Regions from separate parts of the Micromonospora sp. NPDC005163 genome, predicted to be linked through region 2. Evidence: riboswitches for the same ligand, from Rfam matches in the RefSeq annotation. Region 2 holds a riboswitch; each other region holds the start of a gene.
What was found. A riboswitch is a leader RNA that binds a small molecule or an ion and turns the genes downstream of it on or off. The one in region 2 is predicted to bind cobalamin.
Positions count from the first base shown of each region.

Region 1: another riboswitch for cobalamin. It lies ahead of ACWD6N_RS20465 (ribonucleoside-diphosphate reductase subunit alpha); the one in region 2 lies ahead of cobO (cob(I)yrinic acid a,c-diamide adenosyltransferase).
Region 3: another riboswitch for cobalamin. It lies ahead of ACWD6N_RS10050 (acyl-CoA thioesterase); the one in region 2 lies ahead of cobO (cob(I)yrinic acid a,c-diamide adenosyltransferase).

Region 1 is NZ_JBSFYP010000028.1:85,673-92,045, reverse strand. It holds gene ACWD6N_RS20470 (GH92 family glycosyl hydrolase) at 1-828, shown strand, start outside; cobalamin riboswitch at 1,006-1,221, shown strand; gene ACWD6N_RS20465 (ribonucleoside-diphosphate reductase subunit alpha) at 1,423-3,756, shown strand; gene ACWD6N_RS20460 (ribonucleotide-diphosphate reductase subunit beta) at 3,795-4,790, shown strand; gene ACWD6N_RS20455 (TraR/DksA family transcriptional regulator) at 4,839-5,192, opposite strand; gene ACWD6N_RS20450 (ferritin-like domain-containing protein) at 5,259-6,373, opposite strand, start outside.
Region 2 is NZ_JBSFYP010000049.1:37,142-43,514, forward strand. It holds gene ACWD6N_RS27150 (aldo/keto reductase) at 1-23, shown strand, start outside; gene ACWD6N_RS27155 (hypothetical protein) at 68-733, opposite strand; gene ACWD6N_RS27160 (hypothetical protein) at 760-1,254, opposite strand; gene ACWD6N_RS27165 (hypothetical protein) at 1,383-2,102, opposite strand; gene ACWD6N_RS27170 (RNA polymerase sigma factor) at 2,095-2,670, opposite strand; gene ACWD6N_RS27175 (hypothetical protein) at 2,797-3,132, shown strand; cobalamin riboswitch at 3,408-3,584, shown strand; gene cobO (cob(I)yrinic acid a,c-diamide adenosyltransferase) at 3,711-4,322, shown strand; gene crcB (fluoride efflux transporter CrcB) at 4,417-4,779, opposite strand; gene ACWD6N_RS27190 (fluoride efflux transporter FluC) at 4,776-5,267, opposite strand; gene ACWD6N_RS27195 (class I SAM-dependent methyltransferase) at 5,455-6,213, opposite strand; gene ACWD6N_RS27200 (MFS transporter) at 6,366-6,373, opposite strand, start outside.
Region 3 is NZ_JBSFYP010000010.1:51,165-57,537, reverse strand. It holds gene ACWD6N_RS10080 (sensor histidine kinase) at 1-374, shown strand, start outside; gene ACWD6N_RS10075 (response regulator transcription factor) at 371-1,042, shown strand; gene ACWD6N_RS10070 (sensor histidine kinase) at 1,239-2,318, shown strand; gene ACWD6N_RS10065 (response regulator transcription factor) at 2,315-2,977, shown strand; gene ACWD6N_RS10060 (DUF2306 domain-containing protein) at 3,076-3,735, shown strand; gene ACWD6N_RS10055 (LysE family translocator) at 3,798-4,424, opposite strand; gene ACWD6N_RS10050 (acyl-CoA thioesterase) at 4,428-4,874, opposite strand; cobalamin riboswitch at 5,072-5,285, opposite strand; partial or broken gene ACWD6N_RS10045 (RNA polymerase subunit sigma) at 5,665-5,781, shown strand; gene ACWD6N_RS10040 (YfbM family protein) at 5,833-6,357, shown strand.

The DNA.
Region 1 (6,373 bases), on a different contig from region 2:
GCCCCGAGCGACCAGACGGCCGACGCCGGGCAGGTCCTCGCGGCCACGCTCGGCTCGGTGAGCGGCGGCGTTCCCGGCACGACGGGCTTCCACGCCCGGGTGCAGTGGGGCGACGGCACGGTTCCGGACGACGTCACGGTCGGCCCGGACGGCGCGCTGAGCGGACGGCACACCTATGCGCAGGAGGGCACCTACACGGTGCACGTCACCGCGTGGGACACGTCGTCGAGCAGCACCGCGACCTTCACGGTGACCGTGGCGCGGGGCGGACTCCAGCCGGCGATCGCGGTGTCGACGTCGGCCACCGTGACAACCGGTGACGCGGTCACCGTCAACGGCAGCGGGTTCGCGGCCGGTGAGCAGGTGACCGTGACTCTCGGCACCAGTCCGGCGCGGACCGTCAAGGTCGCGGCGTCCGCGGCGGGAGCGGTACGCGCCTCCGTCGCGACGTCCGGTGACGCCGAGCCCGGCCGGTACTCCGTCACCGCCACCGGCGCGTCCTCCCGGACGCCGGCGACGGCCACCGTCCAGGTGACCGGTCAGCAGGAGAAGCCGACCTACGATCCGCAGGCGGCGCTGACGACCACCGCGGGACCGCACGGTACGTCGATCACGGTCGACGGCGCCGGGTTCGCTCCGAACGAGGCGGTCACGGTCAGCTTCGGTGACGGCCTCGCGGTCAGCACCGTGCGCGCGAATGGTGACGGTGTCATCGCCGGTGCGACGGTCAGCGTCCCCGGGGCGGCGAAGGCCGGCTCGACCGTGATCACGCTGGCGGGGGCCGAGTCGGTGACGCGGGTCGCGCTGCCCTTCACCGTCACGAACTGAGTCGGCGGTAGCGGTAGCGCGCGGGGCGGGGCGGATCACGGCCCGCCCCGCGCGCTGCTAGCGTCGACCATGACCCCGCCCGGCGGGGGCGTCCGGGCCGGTGACCGTCGTCACTGACTCGACCGCCGACACGCCGATACCCGAGATGTGGGGTGTGACAACGGCGTCGTCCCTATATATGGTGTCGACGCAGCTGGTTCGGCCGCTCGTCTGCAGTGGTCGAGGCAAGAGGGAACCCGGTGGAATTCCGGGACTGCCCCGCAGCGGTGAGTGGGAACGACCGCCGTCATCAGCACTGGGCCGCCAAGCGGCCTGGGAAGCGACGGCCAGTAGGAGACCGGCGAGCCCGGTCGTGCCCACGAGTCCGAAGACCTGCCAGCGCGCCGTGCACCCGCACCCGGGTGGGCGGCGGCCCGACGCCGCGTGGGACGGCCGACGCCCCCTGACCCACGCCCGGCGTGGCGTCCGCCGGTGTCTGTCTCCTCGCGTCCGAGGGCCATCAGGTCTCGAACTCGCGAGGAGTGAGTGGTGACAGTCACCCAGGTGGTCCCGACCGGCGGCGACACCGACCTGCCGGGCCGGCGGCGGACGCAGATGCACGTCCGCAAGCGCGACGGCGCCAGCGAACCGGTGGACGTCAACAAGATCGTCCGCGCGGTCGAGCGGTGGACCGACGACCTGACCGACGTCGACCCGCTGCGGGTGGCGACCCGGACGATCAGCGGCCTCTACGACGGCGCGACCACCGCGGAGCTGGACCGGCTGTCCATCCAGACCGCGGCCGAGATGATCGGCGAGGAGCCGCAGTACTCGCGGCTGGCCGCCCGGCTTCTGGCCGGCTACGTCGACAAGGAGGTGCACCGGCAGGGCATCACCTCGTTCAGCACGGCGATCCGGATGGGCCATGCCGAGGGACTGATCGGAGACGAGACCGCCGCCTTCGTCGCCGCGCACGGCCGGACGCTCGACGACGCCGTCGACCCGGACGGCGACCTGCGGTTCGAGTACTTCGGCCTGCGCACGGTGTACGACCGGTACCTGCTGCGCCACCCGACCAGCCGGCTGGTGCTGGAGACGCCGCAGTACTGGCTGCTGCGGGTGGCCTGCGGGCTGTCCCGTACGCCGGACGAGGCGGTCGACTTCTACCGGCTGATGTCCAGCCTGGCCTACCTGCCCAGTTCGCCGACGCTGTTCAACTCCGGCACCCGGCACACCCAGATGTCCTCCTGCTACCTGGTCGACTCCCCGCGCGACGAGCTGGACTCGATCTACCAGCGGTACGCGCAGGTCGCCAACCTGTCCAAGTTCGCCGGCGGCATCGGCATCGCGTACTCCCGGGTCCGGTCCCGGGGCGCGCTGATCCGCGGCACGAACGGGCAGTCCAATGGGATCGTGCCGTGGCTGCGCACGCTGGACGCGAGCGTCGCCGCGGTCAACCAGGGCGGCCGGCGCAAGGGCGCGGCGTGTGTCTACCTGGAGCCGTGGCACCCGGACATCGAGGAGTTCCTGCAACTGCGGGACAACACCGGCGAGGACGCCCGGCGCACCCACAACCTCAACCTGGCCAACTGGATCCCCGACGAGTTCATGCGCCGGGTCGAGGCCGACGAGGTGTGGTCGCTGTTCGACCCGAACGAGGTGCCGGAACTGCCCGACCTGTGGGGCGAGCGGTTCGACGTCGCGTACCGGGAGGCCGAGGCGCAGGGCCGCTACGTGCGGCAGGTCCCGGCGCGGGAGCTGTACGGGAAGATGATGCGCACCCTGGCGCAGACCGGCAACGGGTGGATGACCTTCAAGGACGCCGCCAACCGGCTGTGCAACCAGACCGCCGAACCGGGCAACGTGGTGCACCTGTCCAACCTCTGCACCGAGATCATCGAGGTGTCCAGCGACGCCGAGACCGCGGTGTGCAACCTCGGCTCGGTGAACCTCGCCGCCCACGTCACCGACGGCGTCATCGACTGGCAGCGACTGCGCGCCACGGTCCGTACCGCGGTCACGTTCCTCGACCGGGTCATCGACATCAACTACTACCCGACCGCGCAGGCGGCGGCGAGCAACCCCCGCTGGCGGCCGGTCGGGCTCGGGCTGATGGGCCTGCAGGACGTGTTCTTCGCGCTGCGGTTGCCGTTCGACTCGCCGGCCGCGCGGGAGTTGTCCACCCGGGTCAGCGAGGAGTTGTACCTGACCGCCCTGGAGACCTCCGCCGATCTGGCGCGGCGCTTCGGCGCGCACCCGGCGTACGGGCAGACGCGGGCGGCGCGGGGGCAGTTGCAGCCCGACCTGTGGGGCGTCCAGGGGACGCAGACCGACCGGTGGACCGCGTTGCGGGAGCGGGTCGAGGCGTACGGGCTGCGCAACTCACTGCTGGTGGCGGTCGCCCCGACCGCGACCATCGCCTCGATCGCCGGTTGTTACGAGTGCGTCGAGCCGCAGGTGTCCAACCTGTTCAAGCGCGAGACCCTGTCGGGGGAGTTTCTCCAGGTCAACACCGCTCTGGTACGCGAGCTGAAGTCCCGTGGCCTGTGGACCGAGCCCGTCCGGTCGGCGATCAAGCGCGCCGAGGGGTCGGTGCAGGACATCGCGGAGCTACCGGCCGCCGTGCGGGAGTTGTTCCGCACCGCGTGGGAGCTGCCGCAGCGGGCGCTGATCGACCTGGCCGCGGCTCGCGCGCCGTTCATCGACCAGTCGCAGTCGCTGAACCTGTTCCTGGCCTCGCCGACCATCGGCAAGCTCTCCTCGATGTACCTGTACGCCTGGAAGGCCGGGCTGAAGACGACCTACTACCTGCGGTCCCGCCCGGCCACCCGGATCCAGCAGGCCACCGTCGCACCCGCCACCGTCGCCCTCGCCGTACCCGTGGCGACCGACCCGGAGGCGCTGGCCTGCTCCCTGGAGAACCCCGAGTCGTGCGAGGCCTGCCAGTGACCGCCGCCGACACCACCACCGACACGAGGACCACGCACATGCTGCTCGACCCCGGGATGGACCTCACCCTCCGCCCGATGCGCTACCCGCACTTCTTCGACCGGTTCCGCGACGCCATCCGCAACACCTGGACGGTCGAGGAGGTCGACCTGCACGCCGACCTCGCCGACCTCGACAAGCTCTCCCCCGCGGAGCGGCACCTGGTCAGCCGGCTGGTCGCGTTCTTCGCCACCGGCGACACCATCGTCGCCAACAACCTCGTGCTCAACCTCTACCAGCACGTCAACAGCCCGGAGGGTCGCCTCTACCTGTCCCGGCAGCTGTTCGAGGAGGCGGTGCACGTCCAGTTCTATCTGAACCTGCTCGACACGTACGTGCCCGACGAGAGCGAGCGGTTCGCCGCCTTCGCCGCCATCGAGAACATCCCCTCGATCCGCCGTAAGGCCGACTTCTGCTTCCGCTGGATCGACTCGCTGAGCGAACTCCGCGAGCTGCGTTCGCGCGAGGACCGGCGGAGGTTCCTGCTCAACCTGATCTGCTTCGCCGCCTGCATCGAAGGACTGTTCTTCTACGGCGCGTTCGCGTACGTCTATTTCCTGCGCTCTCGCGGCCTGCTCCACGGTCTCGCCTCCGGCACCAACTGGGTGTTCCGGGACGAGTCCATGCACATGGCCTTCGCGTTCGACGTCGTCGACACCGTGCGCGGCGAGGAACCCGACCTGTTCGACGGCGACCTCGCCGGGCAGGTCCGCCAGATGCTCACCGAGGCCGTCGAGTGCGAGGTCCAGTTCGCCGAGGACCTGCTCGGCCACGGGGTGCCCGGCCTGACGCTGGCCGACATGCGGGAGTACCTCCAGCACGTCGCCGACCGGCGTCTGGCCCAGCTCGGGATCGCGCCGCACTACGGGTCGGCCAACCCCTTCGCCTTCATGGAGTTGCAGGACGTGCAGGAGCTGTCCAACTTCTTCGAGCGGCGGGTGTCGGCGTACCAGGTCGGGGTCAGCGGCACCGTCGCGTTCGACGACGACTTCTAGAACACCGCCGGGGGCGACGGGGGCCGGTCGTCGCCCCCCGGCGGTGCGTCAGGTCCGGCTGGCGCAGCCGACACACCTGCTCGCTGAGGGGCGGGCGGCGAGTCGTTCGGCGGGAATCGGGCGGGAGCATCGTTCACACACGCCGTAGGTGCCGGCCTCGACCCGTCGCAGAGCGACGTCGAGTTCGGAGAGGCGTCGGCGCGTCGCGTCCAGGACGGCGGTGAGCTGGGCCCGTTCGAACGCAATGGTGCTGCCCTCGGGGTCGTGCTCATCGTCGGCGTTGGACGACCGGGAGGCCTCGAAGAGGCTCCGCAGATCGCTGTCCAACGCTTCGGCCTGGGCCCGGCTCTGGTCTCGTAGGTGGAGCGGTTCCGCGCGGATCGAGCTGAAATCCCTGTTCATGGCCGCTCAACCGTACTGCGGGTGGCCCAGGTCGGCCGGGCGGACGCCTGGGCGGTGGCTGTCCCGCTACATGAAGTTGCGGGTGTGCAGGGCGGAGAGCGCCGCCGCCTCGTCGGGCCGGAAGCCCAGCCGTACCAGCCGGCGCTGCCGGCCCTGATCCATCACGTGCTGCAGCTTCTGCACCCGCTCGAAGCCGGCGGACACGTCGTCTGGGTGCCAGCCACCGGCCGCGAGGACCACCAGCGCGTCGAACACGTCCGCGTTGAGCCCCGCGGTGTCGACGAGCGCGTCGTGGCGGCGGTGGATGGCCGCGCGGAGCCGGTCCCGCAGCAGGGGGTCCACGGTCGCCTGGTGCTCGAGGTGTGCCATGCCGAACACCACGTGCCGTCGCTCGTCCTGCATCGCCAGCCAGCAGACGCGACGGGTCACCGGGTCCGGTGCGTTCTGCTCCAGGAACGAGAGCAGGTCGACGAAGCTGCCCTCCCCGAGTACGGAGAGCAGGAACGAGGCCAACGCGAAGTCGGACTCGGCGACGAGTGTGAAGAGCGACTGCCGACCGCCGGCCGACGACGTGCCCAGCTCGGCGCCCCGGAGCAACGCTCGCCGGCCGAACACCTCCATGTGCCGGGCCTCGTCGGCCATCTGCACCGCGAGGAGCTGCATCACCTCACGGAAGTGCGGATGTATCCGCCCGACGAACCGTGCCGGCACGACGAGCGCGGCCTGCTCGTTCTCGACAAGGTAGGTCATCACCTGCACCACCGCCGCCTCGACGTCGGCCGGCAGCGCGAACGCGTCGTCCCACGGCACCGCGGTCTCCGGGTCCCACTGCCGCGCCGCCGCCTGCGCGTACAGCTTGGGGGCGACGTCGGCCCACACCAGATCGCGGTCGTCCAGGTCGAACCGGGCCTCGGGGCCGCCGGATTCCAGCAGCGCACCGCGGGCGCCGAGCCCCCACCGTGGCGGCGGGTGCCTGCTGAGCGCCGAGGGCAGGGCGGGCCCGGCCCGCTCCGCGCCGAACCAGCGGGCGTCGTCCGCCGTGCCGCGGACGACCACCGCGACCAGTTCGCTCCGGTCGGCCGGATCCGGCCATTCGAGCCGGTGACCCCGGCTCCGGCACCAGGCGGGCAGGTGCACCGGCAGGGCGGGGTCGAGGCCGGAGACCGCCAGCCGGCCGCCGG
Region 2 (6,373 bases):
AAGACCTGACCCTGCTCGGCTGACCCCGCCGTCTTCCATGATCACCGGGGGGTGGGGGAGGGGTGGGTCAGTCGCGGAGCCAGACTCGGAGGGGGCCCTGTTGGGTGAAGCCCGCTGTCAGGGCGGGGGTCAGGTCAGGGCCGGATTCGTAGCCGACCAGTGGTACCCGGGGCACGGTGGCGAGGACGCCGTGCCAGATCTCGCGGGGGTCCACCGTGTGGGAGAACAGGTTGGAGACCCCGTACGCGCTGTCGCCGCTGACCACCGCGCCGCCCAGAACCGTGCCCCGGTCGTCGTACCGGGCCAGTATCCGTACCCCGGGGTCGGCCAGCAGTGCCGGCCGGAACAGCGACCCGCCGCCGTGCGCCGCCGCCCAGACGGCGAGTTCCGTCGGCGTGGTGACCGGGGTCAGCGGAGCGCCGGTGGGCGGATCCAGCGGTGGTCGGTGGATCCACTGTGCGTCGAAGAGCACCCGGAAGCCGTACCGGGACAGATCGAGGTCGGCGAAGCTGTCCTTCACCGAGGCGCCGGGCCTGGCGTCGATCCGGGCCAGCAGGGCATCGACGTCGACGCCGGGGCGCAGCGTGACCGCGTCCGGGTACCAGGTTGGGGAGCGGCGGCGGACCGACCAGGCGTCCGCGTCGGTCCGGCCGGCCAGCCCGTGGCTGCCGCAGACCACGTCGCACCATTCGGCGTTGTTACGGGCCGCCGCCTCCCGCACGTCCTTGGGCACGTCCCGCAGCCTAGGGGGCGACGTGTCTAGGGCAGCCGGTCGGTGTAGACCAGATCCATCGTGTCGGTGTGCCCGGACCAGCGGAGTTCGAGTTTCCAGCAACCCGCGTGCGGCATGTCGATGATCGACGGACCCGGACCGCCGGCGACCTCGCGGGTCACCCTGGTGTCGGTGCCGTACAGCGTCGCGGTGATCGCCAGGGCCTTCGGCGACGTCGTCTCGGACGATGTCGAGGCAGGGCGGGAGACCCAGAGGATCTTGTTGTTCGACCCGTCCTGTCTGACCTGAGCGAGCGGGTGAGCGAACAGCACCGCCACGATGTCGCCCTTCGCGCCGAAGACGTGCGGGACCCGGGCGTCCCCGCTGAACCCGGCGTCCGCCCAGTCGGGCAGGGACCCCGTCTCGATCCGCGGGCCGCAACCCGTCGCTGCGGTCGCGGAGGTCGTGCTGGTCGGCGCGTCGACCGGCGTGGCCGACCGGCCGGCCGTCGTGCACGCCGTCAGCAGGAGCACCGACCCCATCAGCAACCTGCCCCATGCACCCATCTCGCCCCTTCCGAATACCTGTCGATGAGTCAGAACGTCCTCGCACCATCAAGACACCGGACGCGCCCGCCAAGTTCCCCGTCCGAGCTTTCCTGGGAGTACGCCTAGTCCAGCGATTCGGCGATCTCGATCGCCTCGGCCCTCGTGAGGTCGCCCTCCAGCCGGTAGCTCGCGTCGGCCCCCTGCCAGATCAGGGTCGAGGCGGCGAGCCGGGCGGTCTCCATCCGGACCTGTCCGGTGCGATCCACGTAGGCCAGGACGTGCGGGCCGCCGACCCAGACGGCGAAGTCGCCGTCGACCTGGACCCACTCCGCTCCCGGCCGGCTGGTCTGCTTGTGGAACGCCAGGTCGAGCCGACCATCGAAGGCGTCGATGCGCAGCGCGCCCCCGTGGTAGAGCAGCGTGGCCACCCGGTAGGCGCCCGTGTCGTCGGGATCGGCGACCAGCACCCGCTCGGGCGGACCGAGCTTCGCCGGTAGGCGGATCGGGAAGCGCACCGCCCGTTGCGCCTCATCCAGGGCCGCGGTTCGCTGCGCGGGCAACGGCGACGGGGTGCCGGTGGGCAGCACCGGGTCGGGCGACGTGACAACGGTGACTCCGGCGAAGCGCAGCAGCCCCGCGACGGCGTCGGCGAGGGCCGCCCGTCCCGGTGGCAGCACCGCCACGAGCAGGGCGACGAGCGCCGCCGCCGCGTAGGCGCGCCACCGACGCCGCCGGGACGGGGGCTCGGTGAGCCGAGCGCGTACGCGCGTGGTCACGTCGGGCGCGTCGGGTGTCTCCAGCCAGGTGGAGAGGCCACGCAGCTCCCTCTCGAGGTCATCCACTCCGGACCTCCTCGCGGTCGAGCAAGCCGCGGAGCTTCGCCAATGCCCGGGACGTCCGCGACTTCACCGTGCCCCGCGGCCAGCCCAACGTCGCCACCGTCTCCTCCTCGCTGAGATCGAGGAAGAACCGGCAGACGATCACCTCACGGTCGCGTACCGGCAGTTGGCGCAGAGCGTCCACCAGCACGGCGCGGCGCTCCCCGGCGAGGACCGCGCCGACCGCGTCGTCCTCGGCGATCTCCGAAGCCGGGTTCGCCGCCGCGGCCCGCAGGACGAGGCCGTCGCGGCGGGTGCGTGACCGGTGCAGGTTGCGGGTCTCGTTGGCGACGATCGCCAGCAGCCACGAGCGGAACGACGACTCCGCCCGGTAGCGGGAGAGCTTTCGGTACCCCTTCACGAAGGCCTCCTGGATGACGTCCTCGGAGTCCGAGCCCGCGCCGAGTAGCACCGCCGTCCGGTACGCGGACGCGGTGTGCCGGGCGACCAGGAGGTCGTACGCCTCCAGGTCACCTGCCCGAGCGCGGGTGACGAGCACGTCGTCGTCCAGGGGTACCTCCGGTTGGGTCACCTTCATGACACCGCTCACGCGCTGCGGGTTCCAGCCGCGGCTCGGTCAGCCCACTCTCACCCGGCGTGCAGCGTATTGCCAGGAAACGGTGGTGCACTGGATGGGCGTCGAGGAGAGGGGTCGGTCATGGGCTGGTTCAGTCGGCGGGCCCGGGGCGCCGAGGCGACCCCCACGAAGCTGGACCGGGAGGCGACCCGGGACGACCTCGCCGCGCTCGAGGCGTTCATCGCCAGCCGGCGGGGGGTGGAGTTCTACCTGGAGCCGGAGACCACCGCCACCGACACCACGGTGGTGGCGATCGCACACGACGGCGAGTGGATCCGTCGCCGTACTGGCACCCCGCGTGCGGCGGGCGCCATCGCCCGCAAGCACGCGGTGCCGCTGTACGAGGCGGCCCGCACCGGCTACCCGGAACGGATGCGCACCTGGAGCCGTGCCCACCCGGAACGCCACGCCCGGTGAGCGTGGCCGCGTCCGTCGAGGTGGCCGTGAGCCGCCGTCCCACCGGGCGATCGGGGCAGGCCAGAGGACGTGTGCGCACCCTTTGCTCTGCTTACCCGGGCGCAACGAAAAGGCGTCGTCACTGTTGCGCTGGCTGAAGCAGAGCAAAGGACGCGTCGCATTGACCCGGGGCGTTCCGATGCGGCGTCCGAGCACGCCTCAACCGCCAGATATCGATGAGAGTCATTCGCCTGGCCAGGCCGGGGTCGGCGTTGACCGGCGACGGACGGGTGTGGCAGCATTCGCGGCCTGACGGCAGTGAAGGAAGTCGGTGTGATTCCGACGCGGTCCCGCCACTGTCACCGGGGAGCGATCCCCCCTCGTGAGTCACGGCCGCGTGTCTGCGGTTGGAAGGCCGGGGGAGAGCGTCGATTCGGAAGCCAGGATACTTCGGCCGTCGGGATGTACCCCAGGGCGTGGACACCCGAGGAGGACCCGATGACGCACGGCGTCTCTTTCATTGACGGACACCGTCATGATCCGCTCGGCGGGCGCTCCGCCGCACCCACCGCCGCACCCGGCCCCGGTCGTACCGCCTGATGCCGCAGGGAAAGCCGAGCACGGTGCCCGCCGACGGTTTGACCACCCGGCAGCGACGTCACCGGCCGCTGCTGATGGTCCACACCGGACAGATGAAGGGAAAGTCCACCGCCGCCTTCGGGCTGGCGCTGCGGGCGTGGGCAGCCGGCCTGCCGGTCGGGGTGTTCCAGTTCGTCAAGAGCGCCAAGTGGCGGGTGGGGGAGGAGAACGCCTTCCGGGCCCTCGGCGAGGTGCACGAGCGCACCGGTCACGGCGCGCCGGTGGCGTGGCACAAGATGGGCGAGGGCTGGTCCTGGATCCAGCGTGGCGGCGACGCCGATCACGCCGCGGACGCCCTGGAGGGTTGGCGGCAGATCCAACGCGACCTGGCCGCCGAGCGCTACGGGCTGTATGTGCTGGACGAGTTCACCTACCCGATGACGTGGGGCTGGGTGGACGTCGACGAGGTGGTGGCCACCCTGGCCGACCGTCCCGGCTTCCAACACGTGGTCATCACCGGCCGGGACGCCGACCCGCGCCTGGTGGCCGCCGCCGACCTGGTGGCCGAGCTGACCAAGGTCAAGCACCCGATGGACGCCGGCCAGAAGGGCCAGAAGGGCATCGAGTGGTGAGCGCCGCCGCCGAGTCGTGGCCGCTGCCCCGCCCGATGGGCGACGACCGCGCCGGCCCGGACGGCCGCAGCGGTCTCCGCTGGCCGGGAACGGGTCAGCCGGTCAGGGCCCGGGCGAGGACGTAGCCGACGGTCGCGGCGGCGAGCCCGGCGGTCACACTGCCCAGCACGTTGGCCAGCGCGAGGAGCCGGTTGCCGGTCCTTGTCAGCCGCAGCGTCTCGTAGCTGAAGGTGGAGTAGGTGGTCAGCGCGCCGCAGAAGCCGGTGCCGAGCAGCGCGCTGACCGCCGGGCCGGCCGGCAGCCCGACGAGTACGCCGAGCAGCAGCGATCCGAACACGTTGACGGTCAACGTCCCCCACGGGAACGCCGAGTGGTGCCGGGCCTGCACGGCCCGGTCGGTGAGGTAGCGCAGCGGCGCGCCGACGGCCGCCCCGAGCACGATGAGCAGCACGGTCACCGGACGGCCCGCCCGTCGTCGCGGTCCCGGTCGAGCAGTCGAGCGGCGGCGGCGTCACCCAGCCACACCGCGACCAGGGCGCCGAGCACCGTCGCGGCCAGGTACGCCAGCGCGGTGACCGGGGCGCCCGCGACCACCGCCTGCTGCACGTCCACGGCGTAGGTGGAGAAGGTGGTGAACCCGCCGAGCACCCCGACCCCGAGGAACGGGCGGACCAGCGGTCGACCGCCGCCGACGTGCCCGAGCACCGCCATCAGGACGCCGATCAGCAGGCAGCCGGTCAGGTTGATGCCGAAGGTCGCCCACGGGAAACCGGTCCGCGCGTGGGGGAGGGCGTGTTGCAGGCCGGCCCGGGCCAGCGCGCCGAGCACCCCGCCCGCCGCGATCGCCGCGAGCACCGCCGCGGGATGAGCCTTCAGCTCGCCACGGTCGACGGGGACGCGCAGGTCGACGTCGGGGTCGGTACGCGGGTCGAGCGGTCCGGACATGATGCCTCCCCACCAGCACGGTGTCACTGGCAGGGACCGTTGGCGAGCGGCGTCGCGGTTCTCCCGGTGTCCCCGGGACGGCGGGCCCCACCGCCGGGAGCGCTCCTGCTCCGGCGTCAGCATATCGTCCACCCACCGAGCGCCGGGCCGACCGGCGCGGCAGACGCCGGCCGGCGGGGCTGGTGGGTCAGCGCACCCCGGCGACCGCGGCGTCCGTGCCGCCGCGCCACACCGTGCCGACCTCGCTGAAGCCGGCCGCGGTCAGCGCGGCCAGGTGCCAGGAGGCCGGGGGGTTCCACTCGGGGCTGTGCCCGGTCGGGTAGATGGCGTGCCGCTCGGCGACCAGCGGGGCGAGCACCGGATCGGCGCCGGCCCGGTCCCACCAGTCCGACCACGACAGCACGGACCCGGCGGCGTACCGGGCGGCCCGCCGGTCCCGCGCCCGGTCGAGCAGCCGCTTGGTCAGCTCCGGCAGGGTGTCGTCGGGCATGTGGTCGGCGTTGACGAAGATCCCGCCCGGCCGCAGCAGATCGCGGACCTCGCCGTAGAGCCGGCCGAGCCGCTCGGCCGGCAGCCAGTGCAACGCGGTGGCGGTGAGCACGGCGTCGTACTCGTCGTGAGGCAGGGCGGATCGCCATTCGGGGGCGCCGAGGTCGGCGGTGACGACGGTGGCCCGGTCGTTCAGCGAGGCGCGGGCGATGGCCAGCAGCGCCGGGTCGAGGTCCAGCAGGGTCACCTCGGCGGTGGGGAAACGCGTCAACGCCCGCAGCGAGATGGTGCCGGTGCCGCCGGCCAGGTCGAGCACGCGCGGCGGCCGGCCGTCGCGGACCGCGTCGACGGCGTCGAGCATGGCGGCGAACCGGTGCTCCCGGTCCGGTAGGTACGCCTCCTGCTGGCGGTCCCAGCTCTCCTGCCACGCCGACGGATCCGTGATGTAAGGAGTCATATGGATCAGGCTAGTTACCGAACGAGACACTTGTCCAGACCTTGTTGCACATAACTTGCAATTGCGAGAACATGGCAGAGCGATGATCACAGGGGAGCCGGGTCGGTCATCCGCCCGGCCCGGCTCTCCTCTCGCGCGACTGCCGCCGCGGGTCAGGCCG
Region 3 (6,373 bases), on a different contig from region 2:
TCCCGCTCGATCCGGGGGTGCAGCTCACCACGTACCGGATCGTGCAGGAGGCGTTGACCAACGTCCGCCGGCATGCGCCTGGCGCCGCCGTCGACGTCGAACTGGCGTACACGAGCGATGCGCTGCGCGTGCGCGTCCGTGACAACGGCCCCGGGCCGGCCCCCGGACGGGCCGCCAAGGTCGGACACGGCCTGCTCGGCATGCGCGAGCGGGTCGCCACCGTCAACGGCGAGCTGTGGACCGGTCCGACGCCGACCGGCGGCGGCTTCCTGGTCGACGCGGTACTGCCGTTGCCCAAGGAGGCGACCGCGGTCCCGGGTGCGGATCACCGACGCGCCGCAACCGTCGTCGAGTCGGCCGGGGCGGACGGATGAGCGGGCCGGTGCGGGTCGTCGTCGCCGACGACCAGGAGGTCGTCCGGGCCGGCTTCGCCGCACTCCTCGACACACAGCCGGACTTCACGGTGGTCGGCAGCGCCGCCGACGGCGCGGAGGCGGTGCGGATCTGCCGGGAGCGGCGGCCCGACGTGGTTCTCATGGACGTGCGGATGCCGGTGATGGACGGCATCGAGGCCACCCGGCACCTCGCCGCCGCCGGCGGACCCCGTGTCCTCATCCTGACCACGTTCGACCTCGACGAGCACGTCTACGACGCCCTCGGCGCCGGGGCGAGCGGTTTCCTGCTCAAGGACGTCACCGCCGAGCGACTGTTCGACGCCGTCCGGGTCGTCGCGGCCGGCGAGGCGCTCCTCGCGCCGACGGTGACCCGGCGGCTGATCGGCGAGTTCGCGCGGATACGCCCGCGACCGCCCCGGCCCCTCACCCCGCTCGGCGTGCTCACCCCACGGGAGACCGAGGTGCTGCGACTGCTCGCCGAAGGCCTGTCCAACCCGGAGATCGCGGAGCGGCTCGTGGTGGGCGACGAGACCGTCAAGACGCACGTGAGCCGGCTGCTGGGCAAGCTGGGCCTGCGGGACCGGGCGCAGGCGATCGTCGTCGCCTACGAGACCGGGCTGGTCATCCCGCGCGGCAACCCGGGCTGACCGGCCCGTGCAGGCCCGCGGCCACCGTGGCCGGTGTAGCTGGCCGCGAGAGACGAGCCGGCCTCCGATGAGAAGTCACAAATCAGTCGTACTTTGGACCGATCTGGAGTCGCACCACCGTTCGTACGATGGTCCTATGCACTCTCGCCTGCACGCTGTGTTGGCCGAGCCACGTGTGCCACATGCTCCGTCCCGTGTGTGGCGCGACTGGGCGTTGATCGCCGTCCTGGCTCCGGCGATCGTGGTGGAAGGGGTCTTTTGGCCTGATCTGCCGTGGCGGGTGGGCTGCGTCGTCGTCGCGCTCGCGCTGCTGCCCACACTCCTGTGGCGGCGTACGGAGCCGCTCGCGATGGTGGCGATCGCGTTCGGCTTCACGACGGTCGGCCCATTCGTGCTGCCCGGCGATGCCTGCCAGATGTTCACGGCGAGCTTCCTGGTCCTGCTGGTCTCCGCAATGTTCCGCTGGGGCTCCGGCCGGGATGCCGTGATCGGTTCGTTCTTCGTGGTCGCCAAGGTGGTCGCCGCTGGCCTGGCCGGCTCTATCAATGGCGGCGAACTGGTCGCCGGCTTCGCGGTGATGTTCGCCGCCGCCACGCTGGGCACCGCGATCCGCTTCCGCGCCGCCGCCCTGCTGCGCGAGCTCGATCAGGTGAAGCTGTTGGAGCGCGAGCGGCTCGCCCGTGACCTGCACGACACGGTGGCCCACCACGTGTCGGCGATGGCGATCCGCGCCCAGGCCGGCATCGCCGCCTCGGCGAGCCAGCCCGGCGCCGCCGTCGAGGCGCTCCGCGTCATCGAGGCCGAGGCGTCCCGTGCGCTTGCCGAGATGCGCGCGATGGTCCGCGTCCTGCGCCGCAACCAGCCCGCCGACCTGGGACCCAGCCCGCAGGTCGCCGACATCGAGCGGCTCGCCGGCCGCTTCCGCACCGGGCCGGCCGTCGACGTGGACTTCCGCGGCGATCTCGGCGACCTTCCGCCCACGGTCGGCTCCGCGCTCTACCGCCTGGCTCAGGAGTCGGTCACCAATGCCCGTCGCCACGCCCGCCACGCTACCCGCATCGAGGTCAGCGTCGCGGCCGACGACACCTCCGTACGCCTGCGGGTCAGCGACGACGGCGACGCCGGCGCCGCCCGCCCGACCGGCTCGCCCGGTTTCGGCCTGGTGGGCATGATGGAGCGCGCCGACCTGCTCGGCGGCACCTGCGAGGCCGGCCCCAATCGCGACCGTGGGTGGACCGTCACGGCCGTGCTCCCGCGCGAGGGGGCCGGCGCGTGACGGTACGCGTGCTCGTCGCGGACGACCAGGAGATCGTCCGTACCGGCCTCACCATCATCCTGAACACTCAGCCCGGCATCGAGGTCGTCGGTGGGGCTGGCGACGGCCGTCAGGCGGTCGAGCTCGCCCAGCGACTCCGCCCCGACGTGTGTCTCTTCGACATTCGCATGCCCGGCATGGACGGCATCGAGGCCACCCGGGCGCTCGCCGGGCCATCGGTCCCGGAGCCGCTCGCCGTGGTCGTCATCACGACCTTCGACCTCGACGAGTACGTGTACGCGGCACTGCGTGCCGGCGCCCGCGGCTTCCTGCTCAAGGAGGCTGGCCCCGACCTGCTCAGCCAGGCCGTGCACGCGGCCGCCAACGGGGATGCGCTGATCGCGCCGAGCGTCACCACGCGGCTGCTGAAGGCGTTCGCCGACGCGGGTCCAGCCGCGCCGCCGAAGCAGCCCATCGAGGCGCTCACCGACCGGGAGGAGCAGGTACTGGTCGCCGTCGCGCGGGGACGCACCAACAAGGAGATCGCCGACGAGCTCTACATCACGTTGAGCACGGTCAAGTCGCACATCACCAGCCTGATGACCAAGCTCGGTGTGCGTAACCGGGTCGAGGTGGCGATGTGGGCGTACGAGACCAACCGCCGTCGGACGCGTTGGTGACCGGCACAAGTACGACGACCGCGTACGACCATGGGCCGGCCCGATTGCGGCCCATGTGCCGATGAGCCGGGGCGGGTGCCGCGTCCACCATCGATGGCATGACGATGCGCGAGTGGCGGCTACCGGCCGCGTTGATCCTGCTGGGCCTGATACCGATGATCGCTGGTGCGGGACGGCTCACCGAGCTGGGCACCGGACCGGAGGTCACCCCGGCGAACGCTCGCTTCGTCGCCGACCCGCTGCCGGTGGTGCTGCACATCGTCGGCGCGGTGGTCTACACGACTCTCGGAGCCTTCCAGTTCGTACCCGGCCTGCGCCGTCGCCGCTGGCACCGCCTCGCCGGCCGGGTGCTTGTCCCCTGCGGACTGACGGTCGCGCTCTCCGGCGTCTGGATGGCGTTCGCGTACGACCTTCCGGCCCATGACAACGACGTGCTCGCCGGCATGCGGCTCGTCTTCGGCTCGGCCATGGCCGGCTCGATCCTGCTCGGCCTCGCCGCCGCGCTACGCCGGCACTTCGCCCAGCACCGCCGCTGGATGGTGCGCGGCTACGCGATCGGCCTCGGCGCCGGCACCCAGGCGTTCACGCACGCGCCGTACCTTGTCGCGACCGGCGAACAGCCCGATGGGAACGTTCGCGCCGGCCTGGTGCTCGCCGGTTGGTTGATCAACCTTGCCGTGGCCGAGTGGTACCTGCGTCGTCCGGCCCGCGCAACGTCGTCTCGACCGGCTCGTCAGCCGCGTGCTGCTGCCCGATGACATCGTCCGACGGCGACCCCGGGGACGACGAGCCGAATCCGCCGGCCACTTGGCTGCCGCCGCTACGAGCCGACCGCCAGTCGTAGTCCGAGCGCGACGAACGCGACCGCGCAGACTCGGTTGATCCGCCGCGGCCAGCGGCCGTCGGCGAGGCGGCCGGCGAGTCGCCCGGCGCCCGCGCCCAAGGCGATGTCGACCGTGAGCTGCACCGTGACGAACAGCGCGCCAAGGAGCACCAGCTGGGCGGTGGTGTTGCCCGCCGCCGGATCGACGAACTGGGGCAGGAACGCCACGCTGAACAAAATCATCTTGGGGTTGAGCAGGTTGGTGACCAGTCCACGCAGGAAGGCGCGCCCGGCACGACCACCGGGCTGCGACGCATCGGAAGCCGAAGTGCCGGCGCCACGCAGGGCCTGCACCGCGAGGATGATCAGGTATGCCGCGCCAAGCCAGCGGATTGCCGTGAACAGCACCGGCGAGGCTGAGATCACCGCGGCGAGACCGCAGACGACCGCCGCCACATGCACCGCCTCCCCCGCGGCGACGCCGAGCGCGGCCACCACCCCGGCGCGAGTGCCGTAGCGGGTGGCGTTGGCCAGCACGAACATCATGTCCGGGCCGGGAGTCACCATGAGGACGACGATCGCGGCCAGGTAGCCGGCCAATGCCGGCACGGAGAGGCCGAGCACGTCTCAGCCCTCCCCGGCGCCGTCAAGCAGCGCCCGCCTCAGAGTCAACCGGTGCTCCCGGCGGATCTCCGCCTCTCGGTACCGGCGCCGGTCTCCGTCGGTTTCCGGCAGCAGCGGCGGCACCGTACGCGGCTGGCCGTTGTCATCGATGGCGACCATCACCAGGTGCGCGGTGGCCACGTCGGTGGGCGGCACCGCCCGGTCCCACCGGTCAGCGGTCACCTTGACCGCAACCTCCATCGAGCTGCGCCCGGCCCACGTGATGCGAGCGTCCACATGGACCACGTCGCCAACCCGGACCGCCCGGAGAAACGCGGTCTCGTCGATGGCGGCGGTGACGGCCGGTCCGTCGGAATGGCGGGCGGCGACCACCCCGGCGACGGAGTCGATGAGGTTGAGGATCCGGCCACCGTGCACCGTACCCATGAGGTTGGTGTGGTGCTGATCCATGATCTGCGACAGGGTCAGGTGTGACGCCGACGGCGCTCGGCCGGCGATCGTGGCGGTGTCGTGCACAGCGGTAGTCCGTCCCTCGGGAAACCACACCGTCGGAACGCGGACACACGCTGACGAGCACGCACCCACGCACAGCGCGCGCGGCACGTCACCCGCCCAGCCCACCCGCGAGGCCGACGGCAGCGCACACGGTTGTGTACGCGGCACGGGCAGGTCTTCGGACTCGCGGGCATGGCCGGCTGCGCCGGTCTCCTACTGGCCGTCGCTTCCCAGGCCTCTGGCCCAGTGCTGATGACGGCGGTCGTTCCCACTCACCGCTGCGGGGCAGTCCCGGACTCACACCGGGTTCCCTCTTACGACGCCCAGCCAGTCACGACCGGGCGAACCAGCGCCGTCAGGAGCATAGCGGGTCCGCGACGCAGCCCAACCAACGCGACCGCGAGGCAGAGCGGGCGTCGTCATCCACATGATGAAGATATTCAAATTCGTGGTCTTCTTTGACCGCACGCAACTGCCCCTCGTCCTGGGCGTCGACCACCACGTACCTGGCGCGTACGCCGCGGCCGCGCCGCCACCGGCGCAGACCCGGGCAGCGACCAGGCCATTCGAGGTGTCGCTGACCGGCACCGGGTTGATCCAGCGACACCATTCGCGCGTACCGGTGACCGGGGGCCGCGAAAGGCGTCCCGTACGCTCACCCGAACACCTACTACAACCCGTCGTATTGTTTGGCCGCGGATGTCGTAGCCCTTGACGCCGGCGGCACCGGACACGGAGGTACCAGGTGACGGATGGTGACGAAATTACCGCGTGGGCCCTCGCGGCGGGTCGGGGCGACCATGACGCGGCAGCTCGGTTCATCCGCGCCACGCAGCAGCAGGTCCGGCGTTTCCTCGCCGCGCCCGCTGTTGCGGGAACTGTCGCAGCCGGATTCTAGGCTGGCGTCGTGAGCATGAACGGCAACTGGATGCGCGTTTCCCCGGACGAACTGGAATGTGCCAGGACCAACCTCGGCTGGGCCTACGAGATCGCGATGACGGAACGGGACGACAACTCCGGACGCTGGACCGCCACCGACAAGGCATGGAACGGGCTCGACTTCCTACTCGACCGGCTTGGCTTCGGGATTCCGCTGGTCCTGGGAGCCGAGAGGTTCGTGGAGTTGCCAGACGTCGAACCCGACAGCGACGAGATGTTCGACTTCCTCGAAAACCTCGAGGACGACTGGGGCTACGGGCCGCCCTCCTATCTGACACCGGTCCAGGTAGCGGGTGCTGCCTCGCAACTGGCCGCACTCACCGAAGACGATCTCATCCGCGGCGTCGACCCGCAGGAGTTGAAGCGCGCCGAGATTTACCCTGGAACCTGGGAAAAACCCGGCGAGCTGGCGTGGGTGGCGCACTATCTGCCAGGCGCCCGAAGCTTCTTCGCCGCAGCCGCCAAAGACGGCGATGCGGTGATCTGCTGGCTCGACTGAACGCACGCTCATCGGC